Regions from separate parts of the Streptomyces sp. Rer75 genome, predicted to be linked through region 1. Evidence: predicted binding sites of a transcription regulator. Region 1 holds the regulator's gene; the other holds the start of a gene.
What was found. The regulator HrcA, encoded in region 1, represses chaperone genes, less so after heat shock. The targets are predictions, from matches to a motif close to TTNGCACTCNGNNNNNCNGAGTGCNAA.

Region 1 (3,403 bases):
GGGACACGCCGAAGCGGGCGGCCAGTTCGTCGCGTTGGTCACGTACGAAGGCCGCGTCCACGACCGACCCGTGCCCCGGCACGTACCGCGCGTCCTCGCCGCCGAGGGCGATCAGCCGGTCGAGGGCGGCGGGCCAGTGGGCGGGGATCGCGTCGGGTCCGGCCTGGGGCGGGCCCGACTCCTCGACCAGATCGCCGCAGAAGACCACCTCCGGCCGTCCCGGGACCAGAACGGCCAGGTCATGGGCGGTGTGCCCGGGGCCCACGTTCGCCAGCAGCACGGACCGGCCGCCCAGGTCGAGGGTGACCTCCCCGGAGACCGCGTGATGCGGCGGTACGAGGTGATCGGCGGCCTCGGCGGCGGCGCCGGGGGCCACCCCGTGCCGTACCGCGTCCTCGCGCAGCGCGTCCCGGTCGCGGCGCAGCAGGGCGTCCAGACCCGTGGCCCCGTACACCTCGCAGCCCGCGAAGGCGGCCGTGCCCAGGACATGGTCGAAGTGCGGATGGGTGAGCGCGATCCGGGTCGGCCGGCGGCCGGTCAGCCGGGTGATCTCGGCCCGCAGCGCCGCGCCCTCGCGCAGCGACGAGCCGGTGTCCACCACGAGGACGTCCGTATCGCCGACGACCACGCCGACCGTGCAGTCCCAGTCCGGCAGCCGTCGGCGGGCGACATCGGGCGCGAGCTGTTCCCACCCTGCCTCTTCCCAACACGTCTTCATACCGAGACGCTAGCTCCAACAGCGATAGCGTGACGTGTGGCCGGGGCGCCGGCGGGGGGCGGCTCTTGCCGTGGCCACCGCACCCCGCCGTACACTGGCTGAGGGGTTCTGGCACTCGTGACCATTGAGTGCCAGAAGGACGACCTGATGACACGGCTGGACTGGAGGTGCGCGGGGTGCTCAGCGAACGCAGACTCGAAGTGCTGCGTGCCATTGTCCAGGACTACGTGGGCACCGAGGAGCCGGTCGGCTCCAAGGCGCTCACCGAGCGGCACCGGCTGGGGGTCTCCCCGGCCACGGTGCGCAACGACATGGCGGCGCTGGAGGACGAGGGCTTCATCGCCCAGCCGCACACCAGCGCCGGGCGCATCCCCACGGACAAGGGCTACCGGCTCTTCGTGGACAGGCTGGCCGGAGTGAAGCCGCTGTCCGCTCCGGAGCGGCGCGCCATCCAGAACTTCCTCGACAGCGCCGTCGACCTCGACGACGTGGTGGGGCGCACCGTCCGGCTGCTGGCGCAGCTGACCCGGCAGGTCGCGGTGGTGCAGTACCCGTCGCTGACCCGTTCGACGGTGCGGCACGTGGAGCTGCTGCCGCTGGCCGTGGCCCGGGTGATGCTGGTGCTGATCACCGACACCGGGCGGGTCGAGCAGCGCATGGTGGACTGCCCGACTCCGATCAGCGACGACTCGCTGGCGGATCTGCGGGCCCGGCTCAACAGCCGGGTCGTGGGGCGGCGGTTCGCGGATGTGCCGCAATTGGTGCAGGATCTTCCGGAGTCCTTCGAGCAGGAGGACCGGGGGACGGTCTCGACCGTGCTGGCGACGTTGCTCGAAACGCTTGTCGAGGAGACCGAAGAGCGGCTGATGATCGGCGGCACCGCGAACCTCACGCGTTTCGTGCATGATTTCCCCCTGACGATCCGGCCCGTGCTGGAGGCACTTGAGGAGCAGGTCGTCCTCCTCAAGCTGCTCGGCGAGGCCAAAGACTCGGGTATGACCGTGCGCATCGGGCATGAGAATGCTCACGAGGGGCTGAATTCCACCTCGGTCGTCGCGGTCGGCTACGGTTCGGGCGACGAAGCCGTCGCCAAACTCGGCGTGGTCGGACCGACCCGCATGGACTACCCCGGAACGATGGGAGCGGTACGCGCAGTGGCACGTTACGTCGGACAGATCCTGGCGGAGTCGTAAGTGGCGACGGACTACTACGCAGTCCTGGGCGTGCAGCGCGATGCCTCGCAGGACGAGATCAAGAAGGCATTCCGCCGGCTCGCACGTGAGCTGCACCCGGACGTGAACCCGGATCCGAAGACCCAGGAGCGGTTCAAGGAGATCAACGCCGCTTACGAGGTGTTGTCGGATCCGCAGAAGAAGCAGGTCTACGACCTGGGCGGGGACCCGTCGGGTTCGGCCGCGGGCGGCGGCGCCGGTGGCTTCGGCGCGGGCTTCGGCAACTTCTCCGACATCATGGACGCCTTCTTCGGCACCGCCTCGCAGCGCGGACCGCGGTCCCGTACCCGGCGCGGCCAGGACGCCATGATCCGCCTCGACGTGGAGCTGAACGAGGCCGCGTTCGGCACCACCAAGGACATCCAGGTCGACACCGCGGTGGTGTGCACCACCTGTAGCGGTGAGGGCGCGGCGCCGGGCACCTCGGCGCAGACGTGCGACATGTGCCGCGGACGCGGTGAGGTCTCGCAGGTGACGCGGTCCTTCCTGGGCCAGGTCATGACCTCGCGGCCGTGCCCGCAGTGCCAGGGCTTCGGCACCGTGGTGCCGACCCCGTGCCCGGAGTGCGCGGGGGACGGGCGGATCCGCTCGCGGCGCACGCTGACCGTGAAGATCCCGGCCGGTGTGGACAACGGCACCCGCATCCAGCTCGCGGGCGAGGGCGAGGTCGGCCCGGGCGGCGGCCCGGCGGGCGACCTGTACGTGGAGATCCACGAGGTCCCGCACCCCGTCTTCCAGCGGCGCGGCGACGACATGCACTGCACGGTGACGATCCCGATGACCGCGGCGGCCCTCGGCACCAAGGTGCCGCTGGAGACGCTGGACGGCCTGGAGGAGATCGACATCCGGCCCGGCACCCAGTCCGGCCAGTCGGTCCCGCTGCACCAGCGCGGCGTCACCCATCTGCGCGGCGGCGGCCGGGGCGACCTGATCGTCCACGTCGAGGTGACGACCCCGACCAAGCTCGACCCGGAGCAGGAGGAGCTGCTGCGGCGGCTGTCCAAGCTGCGCGGCGAGGAGCGCCCGACCGGGGAGTTCAAGCCGGGGCAGCAGGGGCTGTTCTCGCGCCTGAAGGACGCGTTCAACGGACGGTAGGCGCCGCCGGTGAGCGCCTTCGGCGGACGCTGATCCGGTGACGGATCGCCGCGGAGGGCATGGCACCATGTGCCCATGTCCTCCGCGCTGACCGATCTCGCTCGGTACCCGATCGTGCAGGCTCCGATGGCGGGCGGGGCCTCCTGCCCGCAGCTCGCCGCCGCTGTCATCGAGGCCGGGGGCCTCGGCTTCCTCGCCGCCGGTTACAAGACGCCGGAGGCGATGTACGAGGAGATCAAGCAGCTGCGCGGGCTGACCGGCCGCCCCTTCGGCGTCAACCTGTTCATGCCGCAGGCGCCCAGCGACCCGGCCGCCGTCGCGGTCTACGCCGACCGCATCGCGGGCGAGGCATCCCGCT
Region 2 (3,403 bases), 2.7 Mb from region 1:
GTCCTGCTCGTCGCGGTGGCGGCCGTAAGGCTCTCGTCCCGCAGCGGGCTGCCCACCCTGCTCCTCTACCTCGGGATGGGCGTCGCCCTGGGCACGGACGGGCTCGGCGTCACCTTCGACAACGCCGAACTGACGCAGGTCATCGGCTACGCCGCGCTGGTGGTGATCCTGGCCGAGGGCGGTCTGGGCACCAAGTGGCGAGAAATAAAACCCGCGCTGCCGACGGCCGCCGCGCTGTCGACCGCGGGCGTCGCGGTGAGCGTGGGGGTCACCGCGGCGGCGGCGCACTATGTGGTGGGGCTGGACTGGCGGCAGGCGCTGATCATCGGCGCGGTGGTGTCGTCCACGGACGCGGCGGCGGTCTTCTCCGTGCTGCGCAAGGTGCCGCTGCCCAAGCGGCTCACCGGCATCCTGGAGGCCGAATCGGGCTTCAACGACGCCCCGGTGGTGATCCTGGTCGTCGCCTTCTCCAGCCAGGGCCCGATCGACGCCTGGTACGTCATGATCGGCGAGATCGTGCTGGAGCTGGCGATCGGCGCCGCCATCGGTCTCGCGATCGGCTGGCTCGGCTCGTACGCGCTGCGCCGGGTGGCCCTGCCCGCCTCGGGCCTGTACCCGATCGCGGTGATGGCCATCGCGGTCGTCGCCTACGCGGGCGGCGCGCTGGCACACGGCTCCGGCTTCCTCGCCGTCTACCTCGCCTCGCTCGTCATGGGCAACGCGAAGCTGCCGCACTGGCCGGCCACCCGCGGCTTCGCCGAGGGGCTCGGCTGGCTCGCCCAGATCGGCATGTTCGTCCTGCTCGGACTGCTGGTGACGCCGCACGAACTGGCCGACGACATCTGGCCCGCCGTCGTGGTCGGCCTGGTGCTGACCGTCGTCGCCCGGCCCATGTCGGTGCTGGTGAGCACGGCGCCGTTCCGGGTGGCATGGCGGGAGAAAGCCCTGCTGTCCTGGGCCGGGCTGCGCGGCGCGGTGCCCATCGTGCTCGCGACCATCCCCATGGTCGGCGAGGTGCCCGACAGCCGCCGGATCTTCAACATCGTCTTCGTCCTGGTGATCATCTACACCCTGATCCAGGGGCCGACGCTGCCCTGGTTCGCCACCCGGCTGCACCTGGAGGAGACGGAGGGCACCGCGGACCTGGGCATCGAGTCGGCCCCGCTGGAGCGGCTGCGCGGCCATCTGCTGTCGGTGTCGATCCCCAAGGACTCCCGGATGCACGGGGTGGAGGTCGGCGAGCTGCGGCTGCCGCCGGGGGCCGCGGTCACCCTCGTCGTCCGGGACGGCTCCAGCTTCGTGCCCCTGCCCTCGACCGTGCTGCGGCGGGGCGACGAACTCCTGGTGGTGGCCACCGACCCGGTGCGGGACGCGGCCGAACAGCGGCTGCGGGCGGTCGGCCGGGGCGGCAAGCTGGCGGGCTGGCTGGGCACCGGTGGCGGCTGATGGCGTGGCGTAGGTCACCGTGTGCCGTACCGCAGTGGACTGGCGGGCCGGAATACTGCACTATGGAGCGTCGTTAGCACTCAACGAGTGAGAGTGCCAGGAGGAAGTACGTGCCGACCTACCAGTACCAGTGCACCGAGTGCGGCGAGGGCCTCGAGGCGGTGCAAAAGTTCACCGACGACGCACTCACCGAATGCCCCGAGTGCCAGGGACGCCTGAAGAAGGTGTTCTCCGCGGTCGGCATCGTCTTCAAGGGCTCCGGTTTCTACCGGAACGACAGCCGCTCCTCGTCCAGCAGCTCCGGCGGCTCGGCGAAGTCCGCGTCGAAGAGCGACAGCGGCTCGTCGTCGGACAAGAGCTCGTCGTCTTCGTCCTCTTCCTCCTCGGACACCTCCTCGGGGTCGTCCTCGTCGACTTCCTCGTCTTCGACGTCTTCGTCGTCCTCCTCGTCGACGTCTTCTTCGTCGAGCAGCACCAGCTCGGCCGCCTGACCTCGCACGCACCGCGCGCCCCCGCCGCTCCCTCCCGGGAAGCCGCGGGGGCGCCGTGCGTCGGGGCGCCCTGCGTCGGGGCGCCCTGCGTCCGGGCGCCCTGCGTCGGGGCGCCGTCGTCCGCGGCTGGCTAGGGTGATCACATGGCTGAGACGAGCAGCACACCAGCAGACATAGGGGTCATCGGAGGGTCGGGGTTCTACGCCTTCCTCGACGATGTGACCGAGGTCACCGTGGAGACTCCCTATGGCACGCCGAGCAATTCGCTCTTCCTCGGCGACATCGCGGGACGGCGGGTCGCCTTCCTGCCCCGGCACGGCCGCAAGCACCATCTGCCGCCGCACCGGATCAACTACCGCGCCAACCTGTGGGCCCTGCGCTCGGTCGGGGTGCGGCAGGTGTTCGGACCGTGCGCGGTGGGCGGACTGCGGCCGGAGTACGGCCCGGGGACGCTGCTGGTGCCGGACCAGCTGGTGGACCGCACCAAGGGACGCACGCAGACCTACTTCGACGGCGAGCCGCTCCCGGACGGGCGGGTGCCGAACGTGGTGCACACGACCTTCGCCGACCCGTACTGCCCGGTGGGGCGGCAGGCCGCGGTGACGGCGGCACGCGGACGCGACTGGGAGCCGGTGGACGGCGGGACGATGTGCGTGATCGAAGGGCCCCGCTTCTCCACCCGGGCGGAATCGCGCTGGCATGCCGCGCAGGGCTGGTCGGTGGTCGGGATGACCGGGCATCCGGAAGCGGTGCTCGCCCGTGAACTGGAGCTGTGCTACACGTCGTTGACGCTGGTCACCGACCTGGACGCGGGCGTGGAGACGGGTGAGGGCGTCTCGCACGCCGAGGTGCTGAAGGTGTTCGGCGAGAACGTCGGACGGCTGCGCGAGGTGCTCTTCGACGCGGTGAGCGGCCTTCCGGACAACGCCGACCGGGACTGTCTGTGCGCGCACGGGCACGACGGCTGGGATCTGGGGATCGAGCTGCCGTAGAGCCGGGCGGGCTGGGGGCTGGTGGGGGCTGGTGGGGGCGCGCTGGGACGGATGCACACGCGTGTGGGGGACCGAGTTGTCCACAAGGCCGCGGCCGTCCACAGGCCCCAGCGGCATCCGGCGAGGCCGGGCATGGTGAAGGGGCCAAATAGCTCCCGGCTCCTCACGGCAGGCGGTGTTGTGCCATGTCCCGTCCCTTTCCTGCGTCCCCATCCCCCGCGTCCCCGTCCTGCGCGTCTTCTCCTCCGACCCGCGCCACTCCCCCGGCCCGCGCGGTGCCGCGCTTCGGTCCGGTGCGGGTGGCGCGCGACGGCAGATACCGGCTGCGGCGGTCCGTGCGGCGACGGCGGCGCTCGATGGCGGCCGGGCTGGCGCTGACGGCCGCCGCGCTCGCGGCCGCGGCACCGTCCGGTCAGGGGTCCTCGCGCCCGGAGCCCTCCCCCGCCACCGCGGCCGGGGACCGGTACGAGCCGC

Region 2: the regulator HrcA is predicted to act here: its motif matches at 1,520-1,546, upstream of HYQ63_RS26320 (FmdB family zinc ribbon protein).

What each region holds. Positions count from the first base shown of each region.
Region 1 is NZ_CP058693.1:3,424,577-3,427,979, reverse strand. Features, by position in the region: gene HYQ63_RS14655 (MBL fold metallo-hydrolase) at 1-718, opposite strand, end outside; gene hrcA (heat-inducible transcriptional repressor HrcA) at 895-1,911, shown strand; gene dnaJ (molecular chaperone DnaJ) at 1,912-3,045, shown strand; gene HYQ63_RS14640 (nitronate monooxygenase) at 3,121-3,403, shown strand, end outside.
Region 2 is NZ_CP058693.1:6,085,809-6,089,211, reverse strand. Features, by position in the region: gene HYQ63_RS26325 (potassium/proton antiporter) at 1-1,446, shown strand, start outside; gene HYQ63_RS26320 (FmdB family zinc ribbon protein) at 1,557-1,937, shown strand; gene HYQ63_RS26315 (S-methyl-5'-thioadenosine phosphorylase) at 2,081-2,929, shown strand; gene HYQ63_RS26310 (RcpC/CpaB family pilus assembly protein) at 3,205-3,403, shown strand, end outside.